DNA from 3 places in the Halomonas sp. PGE1 genome. Region 2 is predicted to be linked to each of the others. Evidence: predicted binding sites of a transcription regulator. Region 2 holds the regulator's gene; each other region holds the start of a gene.
What was found. Region 2 encodes PhoB, which activates phosphate uptake and scavenging genes when phosphate is short. Its sites were predicted from a motif close to TGTCATANNNNTGTCANA; they were not measured.
Positions count from the first base shown of each region.

Region 1: a site for PhoB is predicted at 2,541-2,558, ahead of phbB (acetoacetyl-CoA reductase). Genes of this name have one in related genera too.
Region 3: a site for PhoB is predicted at 2,196-2,213, ahead of ugpB (sn-glycerol-3-phosphate ABC transporter substrate-binding protein UgpB). Genes of this name have one in related genera too.

Region 1 is NZ_CP053032.1:837,134-841,145, forward strand. Features, by position in the region: partial or broken gene HIR79_RS04030 (benzoate/H(+) symporter BenE family transporter) at 1-624, shown strand, start outside; gene HIR79_RS04035 (universal stress protein) at 695-1,516, shown strand; gene HIR79_RS04040 (hypothetical protein) at 1,588-1,968, shown strand; tRNA gene HIR79_RS04045 (tRNA-Met) at 2,309-2,385, opposite strand; gene phbB (acetoacetyl-CoA reductase) at 2,574-3,320, shown strand; gene HIR79_RS04055 (DUF349 domain-containing protein) at 3,422-4,012, opposite strand, start outside.
Region 2 is NZ_CP053032.1:285,036-289,047, forward strand. Features, by position in the region: gene phoU (phosphate signaling complex protein PhoU) at 1-212, shown strand, start outside; gene cysZ (sulfate transporter CysZ) at 293-1,024, shown strand; gene phoR (phosphate regulon sensor histidine kinase PhoR) at 1,052-2,353, opposite strand; gene phoB (phosphate regulon transcriptional regulator PhoB) at 2,355-3,044, opposite strand; gene ubiA (4-hydroxybenzoate octaprenyltransferase) at 3,126-4,012, opposite strand, start outside.
Region 3 is NZ_CP053032.1:959,366-963,377, reverse strand. Features, by position in the region: gene HIR79_RS04600 (methyl-accepting chemotaxis protein) at 1-1,347, opposite strand, end outside; gene HIR79_RS04595 (HAD family hydrolase) at 1,447-2,142, opposite strand; gene ugpB (sn-glycerol-3-phosphate ABC transporter substrate-binding protein UgpB) at 2,381-3,700, shown strand; gene ugpA (sn-glycerol-3-phosphate ABC transporter permease UgpA) at 3,765-4,012, shown strand, end outside.

The DNA of each region.
Region 1 (4,012 bases), 550 kb from region 2:
ATGGCCGAGCCGCAGTTCATCCGCCCCGAGTGGACCTGGAACGCCACCCTGAGCCTGGCGATCCCGCTGGTGCTGGTCAGCCTCACCGGGCAGTTCCTGCCGGGCATGGCGATCCTGCGCACCTCGGGCTACAGCACGCCGGCCAAGCCCATCGTCACCGTGACCAGCCTGACCTCCTTCGCGACGGCCTTCTTCGGCGGCATCACCACGGTGGTGGCGGCCATCACCGCGGCGATCTGCACCAGCAAGGAGGCCCACGAGGATCCCGACAAGCGCTACGTGGCCGGGGTGGCCAACGGGCTCTTCTACCTGATTGGCGGCACCTTCGCCGGCACCATCGTGCTGCTCTTTACCTCGCTGCCCGGCGAGTTCGTGGCGATCCTGGCGGGGCTGGCGCTGATCGGCGCCATCACCAGCAACGTCAGCGCCTTCGCCGCCCACAGGGACCACCTGGAGGCCTCGGTGATCACCTTCATCGCCACCGCCTCCGGGATCAGCTTCCTGGGCCTGGGCTCCGCCTTCTGGGGCGTGGTGGTGGGGGCCCTGGCCTACCAGCTGCTGCACCGACCCTTCACGCTGTCGCGGCGGGATGCCCCTGCGGCGGCTTCCGAGAAACAACAATAGGCGCCAGGCGCCGATCACAGACGTGCCGGGTCATTCCGACAACTCGCCCGGCGCTTCGAGGAGAACCTTCATGCAGACGATCCATGTGGCCCTGGACGAGACCGACCACTCCCTGCGCGGCCTGGCGCTGGGCCGGAACCTGGCGGCCCAGCTCGGGGCCTCCCTGAACGTGGTGTCGGTGGTCGCCGACCCGGCCCAGTCCGAGAGGCGACGCGAGGCCCTCAGGGCTCGCCTGGCCGAGGAGAAGACCCCCGGCCTCGAGTCGATACCCGTTGAGGTGATGGTGAACGACAGCGCCAAGGACGCCCTGGCGAGCCTGGCCGATCAGGAGGGCGTTGGGCTGTGCCTGGGCGCCCACGGGCGTCGCCCGGTGCCGGAGATGCTGATCGGCAGCGTCACCGCGGGCGTGGTGCGCCGCGCCAGTCGCCCGGTGCTGCTGTGCGGGCCGCGCTATGTCCCGGAGCGCCATGCTCGGGTGGAGGTGGTGATGGTGTGCGTGGATGGCTCCACGCTCTCCGAGGCAATGCTGCCCCACGCGGTGGCGCTGGCCGAGTGCTTCGGGGCCCGCCTGCAGCTGCTGCAGGTGATCGACGCCAGCGCCATGGCGGCGGCCGCGGGGGAGGGCGGTCCGGGTGACGTGATGGAGTCCGGCTACGTGCACGGCCTGGCGCGGCGCCTGGAGCGGGAGTACCGCATCGAGGTGGACTGGGAGGTGCTGCATGGCACCCCTGCCGACGCCATCGTCAGCTACCTGGCCGACAGCCGCGACGTGATGCTGGCCATGACCACCCACGGGCGCAGCGGCCTCTCTCAGGTAGTGGCCGGCAGCGTCAGCCACGAGGTGCTCCACGAGGCGTGCTGCCCGGTGGCGGTGCTCAGGCCAAAGGGCTGATGCGGATCAACTTCTGGCCTTTTGAGGTGGGCTAGGCTGGGGGGAACCGAATCACCAACGAGGGGTTCCCCATGCTCGCTATCACCTCTGCCATGCGCCGCATGGCCCACGCCTGGCGCTGCCGCCAGCAGCGCCAGGCGTGGAGCGCCATGGACGCCGACCAGCAGGAGCTGCGGCTGCGCGACCTGGGGCTGGCACGCCTCGACGAATCGCTCTTCTGGTCCGGGGAGCGTTCGCCCCTGGAGCAGCTGCCGCGGATGATGGTGGTCTACGGCGTCAAGCATGCCGACACCATCCTGGCCGGCCCGGGTGTTCGCCGTGACCTGGAGCGGGTCTGCTCGCTCTGCCCGGAGAAGGCCCGCTGCAAGCGCGTGCTGGCCAGCGAGCCCGACGTGGATGCCTGCGGCTTCTGCCCCAACGCCTGTACCCTGGAGGCGCTGCGGCGGCACTGAGGGGCGGGAGGGGGAGGTCCACATCGGGCCGTGAACTCAAGAAAGCCGACTCCAGGAGGGGCCGGCTTTTTTCCGGTATGAACGGGGCATCGGGCACAAAAAAAGCCAGAACCTGTTGGTTCTGGCTTTTTTCGATGTTTGGTAGCGGGGACCGCCGGCCTCGAAACAAGAGGGAACCGATGACCGTCATCGGCCCCAAAGCAAAACGCCGGCTCCCTAGGGAACCGGCGTTTCGATATTTGGTAGCGGGGACCGCCGACCTTGGAACAGGCGCGAACCGATGACGGGTCATCGGGCACAAAAAAGCCAGAACCTGTTGGTTCTGGCTTTTTTCGGTATTTGGTAGCGGGGACCGGATTTGAACCGATGACCTTCGGGTTATGAGCCCGACGAGCTACCAGACTGCTCCACCCCGCATCAACGTGAGGCGTATTCTACAGGGATTACCCCTTTAGTCAAGGGTCCGGGTTCAAACGCTCGTCCCGGCACTGGTTCATGGTCCATACTCCGCGGAGTTGTCATCAAACTGGCAACGCTACAAAGAATAATTGGTGTGCAGGCCGAGTTGGCCTGGTCACAGCGTCATGACAATCAGGGAGGTTACAATGGCCAACAACGCAATCGTTGCTTGGGTGACCGGTGGAACCGGCGGCATCGGCAGTGCCATCTGTCGTTCGCTGGCCGATGAGGGCTATCAGGTGGTGGCCGGCTACCACAATCCGGAAAAGGCCAAGAGCTGGCTCGAAGCCCAGAAGGCGGATGGCTACAGCAACATCGATATTGCCGGGGTGGACCTGGTGGACTTCGAGGCCTGCGTGAACGGGGTCAAGGAGATCGAGGCGAAGCACGGCCCGATCGGCGTGCTGGTGAACTGTGCGGGCATCACCCGCGATGGCACCATGAAGAAGATGACCCCCGAGCAGTGGCACGAGGTCATCGACACCAACCTCAACAGTGTCTTCAACACCTGCCGCAGCGTGCTCGACAGCATGCTGGAGCAGCAGTACGGCCGAATCATCAACATCTCCTCCATCAACGGCCGCAAGGGCCAGTTCGGCCAGGTGAACTACTCGGCCGCCAAGGCGGGCATGCACGGCCTGACCATGGCACTGGCCCAGGAGACCGCCACCAAGGGCATCACCGTGAACACCGTGTCGCCGGGCTACATCGCCACCGACATGATCATGAAGATCCCCGAGAAGGTGCGCGAGTCCATCCGCGAGACCATCCCGGTCAAGCGCTATGGCAAGCCGGAAGAGATCGGTCGCCTGGTGGCCTATCTGGCCCACGAGGAGTCCGGCTTCATCACCGGCGCCAACATCGACATCAACGGCGGCCAGTTCATGGGCTGATCGCCCCGGTTTCCTGCGCCCCTGGTCATCGATCGGCCAGGGGCCGCCGTAACGACAAGAAGCGCGAGGCGATCCCTCGCGCTTCTGCCTTTTCTGGGGTCTCAGGGTGGCGGCAGGCGGGTCAGGCGCTCCAGCAGGCGATCCAGCTCCCCCACCTCGCGGCTCCACAGCGCCGGTGCGATCGGTCCCGTGGCCAGCAGCTCGCGCAGCACGCCGTGGACCTCCTCGGCGCGGGAGAGCTCGCGCCCGAGGTTCTCGTTGAGGCGCTCCACCTGGATCGCCAGGCGCAGCGGGTCGTCGCGGTGGCTGACGCTGCCCACGGCAAGCAGGGAGAGATGCACACGCACCCTCGCCAGGCGCTCCGCCACCTCTTCGTCGGTTTCGGGCGCCTGGCGCGCGGCGTTGCGGCGGGCGTGGGCGCTGCGCATGTCATCCGCCAGGCGCGGAGACTCGGGCAGCGCCACCTCGCGGGGCTCGCCGCCGGCCAGGCGCTCGGCGTCGGCTGCCAGGTGGGCGAGCAGCAGCGGCTGAACCTCTCGCCAGCGCTCCACCTCTTCCACCACTGCCAGGCGCTCGAGGCGCTCGCGTCGGGCGCGCACGATGCCCGACCAGCGCCGGCGCATGCCCTCGGTGCGACGTCCGCCGGGGAGGGGCTCCAGAGCGGCGGCCTCGGCAATGGCGGAGGCGAGCAC
Region 2 (4,012 bases):
CGGCCATGCGTTCCCTGATCACCTTCATGATGGAGGACGCCCGCTCGATCACGCCGGTCCTCAACCTGATGTGGATCCTGCGCTCCCTGGAGCGCATCGGCGACCACGCCAACAACCTGGCGGAGTACGTGGTCTACCTGGTCAAGGGGCTGGATATCCGCCACACCGACCCCGACGACCTCGACGAGCAGGCGATTACCCGCAAGGGTTGACCGCGACTCGCGATTGGCCGTCAATGACGCAGGCCACCGCTCCGGCGGTGGCCTGCGTCGCTTCCCATGAAGGAATCACCATGCTCGATGCCGTGACCGCCCTGGCCCGGGGGACCCGCCTGGCCTACTCCCGCGGCCTGCGCCGCTATGTCTTCGTGCCCATTGTCATCAACCTGCTGGTCTACGCCGCCATGCTGCGCTACGTGCTGGCCAACTTCGGCGGCTGGCTGGAGGGCTGGATGGCGCAGGTGCCGGGGTGGCTGGCCTGGCTGGAGTGGCTGATCTGGCCGCTGTTCGTGATCAGCCTGGTGGTGATCGTCTTCTTCACCTTCACCCTGGTGACCCACCTGATCGCGGCCCCCTTCTATGGCTTCCTGGCGGCGAAGGTGGAGCGGGTGGCCACCGGCCGGCCGCCGCTGGACGACCGCGGCCTGGCGAAGACCGCCGTGGATGCCCTGGGGCGGGAACTGGTCAAGCTGGCCTACATCGCGCCGCGGGCCCTGCTGCTCCTGCTGATCAGCTGGGTTCCCGGCGTGAACCTCGCCGCCCCGCTGCTCTGGGCGCTCTTCTCGGCCTGGGTGATGGCGATCGCCTACCTGGACTACCCCATGGACAACAACAAGGTGAGCTTCGCCGACATGCGGCGGCGGCTGGCCGCGCGCTGGTGGTCGAGCCTCACCTACGGCGGCTGCGTGACCCTGGTGACCTGGATCCCGCTGGCCAACCTCTTCCTGCTGCCCGGGGCGGTCTCCGGGGCGGTGCTGATGTGGGTCGACCACTACCGGGACCTGGGGCAGCCCGGGCTGCGCTGACCCCTGCCCCGCGGGGTCGCCCGGCCGTCAGGCCTCCCGGGGTGGAGCGACCAGGCGGGAGGCCGGGAAGCAGCAGCGGAAGCGGGCCCCCTGGCCGGGATAGGAGTCGATCTCCAGGCGCGCCTCGTGGCGCAGCAGCACGTGCTTGACGATGGCCAGGCCCAGCCCGGTGCCGCCGGTGGCGGCGCTGCGCCCCTTGTCGACCCGGTAGAAGCGCTCGGTCAGCCGCGGCAGGTGCACCGGATCGATGCCCTCGCCGTTGTCCTCCACCTCCAGGCAGGCGCCGTCGCCGTGGGGCCGCCAGCGCAGCACGATGCGGCTGCCCTCGGGGGTGTAGCGCACCGCGTTGAAGGCCAGGTTGGAGAGGGCGCTGTGGATCTCCTGCTCGCTGCCGAGCAGTGACCTGGGTTCCACCAGCTCCACCTCGACGGTGTGGCGGCCGGCGGAGAGGGCCGTCGCGTCGCGCTGCACGCTGCCCAGCAGGGCGTCCATGCCCAGCGGGGTGTGGTCCTCGCCGCCGCGGTCGATCTCAAGGCGCGACAGCAGCAGCAGGTCGCTGACCAGGTTCTGCATGCGGCTGGTCTGCTCCTGCATACTGGGCAGCCCCCGGGCGAAGCGCGGCGGCAGCTGGTCGGCGTAGGTGGCGTAGGTCTCCAGGTAGCCGGCCAGCACGGTGAGTGGGGTGCGCAGCTCGTGGGAGACATTGGCCACGAAGTCGCGGCGCATCTCCTCCAGGCGGTGCAGGCGGGTGATGTCGCGGGCCATCAGCAGCCGCTCGTCATCGCCGTAGAGGGTGATCTGGAACTGCAGCACCATCTGCTCGTCGATGGGCGAGGGCAGCGTCAGCGGCTCGCGGTAGTCGCGGGCATGAAAGTAGTCGATGAAGCGCGGATCGCGCAGCAGGTTGGTGATGTGGTGGCCGCGGTCATGGGCGGCGTTGAGCCCCAGCATGCGCTCGGCGGCGCTGTTCCACCACTCCATGTCGCCGTGGCGGTCGAGCATTACCACGCTGTCGCGCATCGCCTCGGAGGACTCCTGGATGCGCTTGATGATCCCGAGCAGCCGCTCCTGGGTGTGGCGCTGCCCCTTCTGGTAGCGGTAGAGACGGTCGAACAGCTCGCCCCACACGCCCGTGGTGGCGGGAGGCTCGGCCTGGGGGGTGAGGGTCAGCCAGCGGTGGAGGCGGTAGAGCTGGCGCAGATGAAAGCCCAGGCAGGCCGCGAGGCCGAGGGCCAGGCCCGCCCAGGCATGGGACAGCAGCCATCCCACCAGCAGGCCGATGCCGGCCAGCAGCAGAAGTCGCCATAGCTCCCGCCTCCAGAGGCCCACGTCAGCCCTTGGCGGAGAACCGGTAGCCGGTGCCGCGCACCGTCTGCACCAGGTGCTGGTGGCGCTCGCCCAGCGCCTTGCGCAGGCGGCGGATATGCACGTCCACGGTGCGCTCCTCCACGTAGACGTTGCCGCCCCACACCTGGTCCAGCAGCTGGCTGCGGGTGTAGGCGCGCTCCTGGTGGGTCATGAAGAACTGCAGCAGGCGATACTCGGTGGGGCCCATCTCCACGGGCCTGCCGCTGGCGCTGACCCGGTGGCTCACCGGATCGAGCAGCAGGCCGTCGACCTCCACGGCCTCCTCGACGCCCTGGGGCGTGGCGCGACGCAGCACCGCCTTGAGGCGGGCCACCAGCTCGCGGGGAGAGAAGGGCTTGGTGATGTAGTCGTCGGCGCCGGCCTCCAGCCCCTGGATCTTGTTGTCCTCCTCGCCCTTGGCGGTGAGCATGATGATCGGCAGTTCGGCGGTGGTCGGCTCGCGCTTGAGGCGGCGGGCCAGCTCGATGCCGCTGGTGCCGGGCATCATCCAGTCCAGCAGCACCAGGTCGGGCTGGTGGTCGACCACCATGGCATGGGCGGCCTGGGCGTTGTCCGCCTCGAGCACGCGGTAGTCGGCCATCTCCAGCGCCACCGCGATCATCTCGCGGATCGGCGCCTCATCATCGACGATCAGAACGGTCTTGGCGGTCATCCGGAAGCCTCGGCACAGTGACGGATCGATGACGATCTCACCATGCCAGTATGACACTCGCGTGACAGGACCGCCCGCCTGTCATGCGCCGGCGGCCGGCCACAGGCTGAGGGCGATGCCGGCGAACACCAGCAGGCCCGACCAGTGGTTGTTGAGGAAGGCCTGGAAGCAGGGATCGCGCTCGCGCTCGCGGATCAGGAACTGCTGGTACACGAAGGTGGCCGCCATGCCGGCCAGGCCCAGCCAGAAGAAGCCGCCGAAGCCCAGACGCAGCCCCGCCCAGGCCAGCAGCAGCAGGGTCAGGCCCTGCAGCAGGCCGATCATCAGCCGGTCGGCGCGGCCGAAGAGCACGGCGGTGGACTTGATGCCGATCTTGAGGTCGTCGTCGCGGTCGACCATGGCGTACTGGGTATCGTAGGCCACGGTCCAGGCGACGTTGGCGGCGAACAGCAGCCAGGCCTCGAAGGGCACATGGCCCAGCACCGCGCCGAAGGCCATGGGGATGGCCCAGGAGAAGGCGGCGCCCAGGAAGAGCTGGGGCAGGTGGGTGTAGCGCTTCATGAAGGGGTAGATGAAGGCCAGCGCCACCCCCACCAAGGAGAGCATCACGGTGAAGAGGTTGGTGAAGAGCACCAGCACGAAGGCGGCCATCACCAGGATCAGGAACAGCGCCTGGGCCTCGCCCTCGCTGATCCGCCCGGTGGCCAGGGGGCGCAGCCGGGTGCGCTTGACGTGGCCGTCGAAGTGGCGGTCGGCGTAGTCGTTGACCACGCAGCCGGCAGCGCGCATCAGGTAGACCCCGGCGATGAAGATCAGCAGCACGCGGCGGCCGGGGGTGCCCTCGGCGGCCACCCACAGCGCCCACAGGGTGGGCCACATCAGCAGCCAGGTGCCGATGGGGCGGTTCAGGCGCATCAGCTGCAGGAAGTCGGGCACCCGGGCGAGGCCCGTGGGGCGCATCAGGGAAC
Region 3 (4,012 bases), 670 kb from region 2:
CAGGATTCGCGACATGCTGCTTTCGGCCTGGCTGGATAGCCTGTTGCCCTTCTCCACACTCTGATAAGAGGAGGAGAGCAGGACCTGGGCCTGACGGGCCGCATCGGCACTGCGTGACGCCAGCACACGAACCTCACTTGCCACAACAGCAAACCCCTTGCCGTTCTCACCCGCCCTTGCCGCCTCTACCGAGGCATTAAGTGCCAGAATATTGGTCTGGAATGCCACGGAATCAATCAATGTCACTATCTCATTGATACGCTGAGAGCGAGCATGGATCTCCTGCATGGTAGCCACAAAATCCTTGATGACTGCGCTCGAACCACGCACCTGCTCGACCGTACTGGTCGTCAGCTGAAACGCTCTCGATGTGTGCTCTGCAGTCCTGGCAACACCTTCCGCCAGTGCTTCCAGCGTCGATGACGCCTGCTCGATGGCGTGCCCTTGCTGGTGGGTTCGAGAAGCCAGCTCTGCATTGCCATGGCTGATATGGTGCGCGCTGCCGAGTACCTGGCGGCTGTTGAGATGAAGTTGTTCCACAGTCTCGGCCAGCGACGCACGCAGAGACTCGAGCTCGGTGTATAGCTGGCCGATCTCATTGTCTCCCATAGGCTCGATAGCCAGCGCCAGGTTGCCCCCTGCCATGGTGCGAAAGTGTGTTACCAGCCTGCGCAGCGGCATCAGCGCATATCGCTCTGCCAGCCAGGCAAGCAGCATCAGGAAGAGCACCGCCGCAACACCACCCACGGTCAGTACCCACCCGAAATGGCTGGCTTGATCTCTGGCGTTTTCCAACAGCTCGCCGACCTGAGCTTCGGCGTTACGGTAGAAGTCCCGCGAGGATGCCGACAAGTCGCGACTCGCGACGACGGCTTCGGCGGTGACCCGACGATAGGCCGCCCGGTCACCGGACCGGATAGCCCCCAGCTGCTCTTCCATCAGTGCCAGAAGATGAGCTGACTGCACATCGATGGCGGCATGCAGCTCTGGGTCCGTGTGCCCATGGTCTGCTATGGAGCTTGCGAGCCTCACCCTGGCATCCCGTATCTCTGCCAGCTCATGCTCTACATCCTGGATGGCCTGCAGGGGGTCGCCCAGAGAGGGACGAAGCTGCCTTTCAAGCGCCCGATCCATCAGATTCAGACCTTCCAGAGCCGAGATATGCAATCTGTTCAGGCTGGATGCCTGCTGCACATGGATATGCTCCAGCCGCTCAAGGTTTCGGCCACCCTCCTGCATGATCTTCCATGCCAGGCCTCCGGAGAAAAGCACCAGAGAGGCCGCGGCGACCAGCATTGCCAGACCGGCGTAGCGAATGGGAAGATTTTTAAATACCGACTCCGACACAGTTGCCTCTATTACCTGCCTAGCAGGGTAAGCTATCCAAGTCACAAATCATGCGAAACGATCGCTTCAGATCTTCTGACACTCGCATTCTGATGCCAGTTAGGCTTCAGCGCAGGTTTGAAATCGCAGGGATTCGGAGCATCGCCAACCCAACTGCTCCCATCCCTCGACCCGGGCCACTTCGGCCAGCACCGGGTCGGGGTTGACCGCCACGGGGCGATCCACCCGGTTGAGCAGCGGCAGATCGTTCTGGGAGTCGGAGTAGAAGCAGAGGTGGCTGGCGGTGGCATTGCGCTCGGCCAGCCAGCTTTCCAGGCGCGTGACCTTGCCGCCGCGGTAGGAGAGCACCCCGGTGGTGGCGCCGGTGAAGTGGCCGGCGGCAAGCTCCGGCTCCACGGCGATCACCTCCTCGATGCCCAGCCGCCTGGCCACCGGCCCCACCAGATGTCGCGAGGAAGCGGAGATCAGCAGCGGCAGATCGCCCTGCTCCCGGTGGCGCGTGATCAGCGCCCGCCCCTGGGGAAAGAAGCGCGGCGCGATTCGTTCGGTAACGAAGGTCTCGACCTCGGCGGCGACCTCCGCCTCGTGGCGCCCCGCCAGCGGCGACAGCGTCACGGCCAGATACTGCTCCAGCTTGAGCCGCCCGGCGTGATAGGCCGCGTTCATGGCCTGGGTACGGGCGAGATAGTCCCCGGGAGAGTCGACCCAGCCGCACTCCACCATCCAGTCGTTCCATAGCGCGCTGCAGTCGCCGTCCAGCAGCGTATCGTCGAGGTCAAAGAGAGCAAGGCGCATGACGGTCTCCAGTTACCCGGTAGCTCGAGAAGGCCCATAGCCTGGGCCATCCGGGTGACAAAGGCATGACCGGCGCGACCTGTCACGGCACTGCCATCTCGCCGTCACGCCGTCGCCAACCGACTGACACCGACCCGCCATGCCGTCGTCACCTTGTGCGGATAACGTCGGGCGACGGAGCAGAACGGCTTACCGCCGCCCACGTCACCGCCGTGAATCACACCGCAAGGAGAGCCCCATGTTCGTACCCACACTGAAAGGCCTGGCCGCCGGCATCGCCGCCGCTACCCTGTCGCTGTCCGCTCACGCCGCCGTGGAGGTCCAGTGGTGGCATGCCATGGGCGGTGAGCTCGGCGAGATCCTTGAAGGCATCACCGAGGAGTTCAACGCCTCCCAGGACGACTACCGGGTGAACCCCAGCTACCGCGGCAACTACACCGAGACCATGACCGGCGCCATCGCCGCCTTCCGTGCCCGCCAGCAGCCGCATATCCTGCAGGTCTTCGAGGTGGGCACCGGCACCATGATGGCCGCCGAGGGGGCCATCTACCCCATCCACGAGCTGATGGAAGACCACGGCCGCGCCTTCGAGCGCGAGGCCTTCCTGCCGGCGGTGGTGGGCTACTACACCGATACTCGCGGCAACATGCTCTCCTTCCCCTTCAACTCCTCCACGCCGATCCTCTATCTCAACCGTGACGCCTTCGAGACCGCGGGCCTGAGCGGCACGCCCGAGACCTGGGAGGAGATCGTCGCGGCCTCCCGCCAGCTGCGCGAGAGCGGCGCGGCCCGCTGCGGCTTCACCACCTCCTGGCCGAGCTGGGTGATGCTGGAGAACTTCTCCGCCATGCACAACTCGCCCCTGGGCACCCGGGAGAACGGTTTCGGCGGCCTGGATACGGAGTTCGTCTTCGACAATGACCTGGTGGCGAGTCACTGGGACAACCTCAAGGCGTGGCAGGACGAAGGGGTCTTCCGCTGGGGCGGCCCGGGGCCGGGGGATGATGCCGCGCCGATGTTCTACTCGGGAGAGTGCGCCATGTTCTTCGGCTCCTCCGCCTCACGGGCCGGGGTGCTGGCCAACGCCGATTTCGAAGTGGGCTTCGCCATGCAGCCCTACTACGCGGAGGTGGAGGGCGCGCCCCAGAACTCCATCATCGGCGGCGCCACCCTCTGGGCGCTGCAGGGCCACAGCGATGAGGAGTACGAGGCCGTGGCCGCCTTCTTCGAGTACCTCTCCCGGCCCGAGGTGCAGGCCGACTGGCACCAGCGTACCGGCTACCTGCCGATCACCCAGGCCGCCTGGGAGCTGAGCGAGACGCAGGGCTTCTACGCCGAGAACCCGGGCGCCGACATCTCCATTCGCCAGATGAACCTCAACCCGCCCACGGAAAACTCCAAGGGGCTACGCTTCGGCAACTTCGTGCAGATCCGCGACATCATCTCCGAGGAGATGGAGGCGGTGATGAGCGGCCAGAAGAACGGCGAGCAGGCCAGCGCCGACGCCGCCCGCCGCGGCAACGCTCTGCTGCGCGACTTCGAGGCCGCCAACCGCTGAGCCCTGCCTTTGCGCCCCCTCCCCGCGGAGGGGGCGCCTGTTTACCGTCGCTTCGAGCCTTCCGATGCAGACCAAACGCATGACCTTTCCCGGGCGCTGGCTGCCCTATGCCCTGCTGGCCCCCCAGGTGATCGTGACCCTGATCTTCTTCATCTGGCCCTCGCTGCAGGCGCTATACATGTCGCTGCTGCGCGAGGACGCCTTCGGCCTCAACAGCACCTTCGTGGGCCTGGCCAACTTCGCACGGCTCTTCGCCGACGACACCTATCTCGACTCGCTCTCGGTAACCGCGGTATTCGCCATCGGCACCAC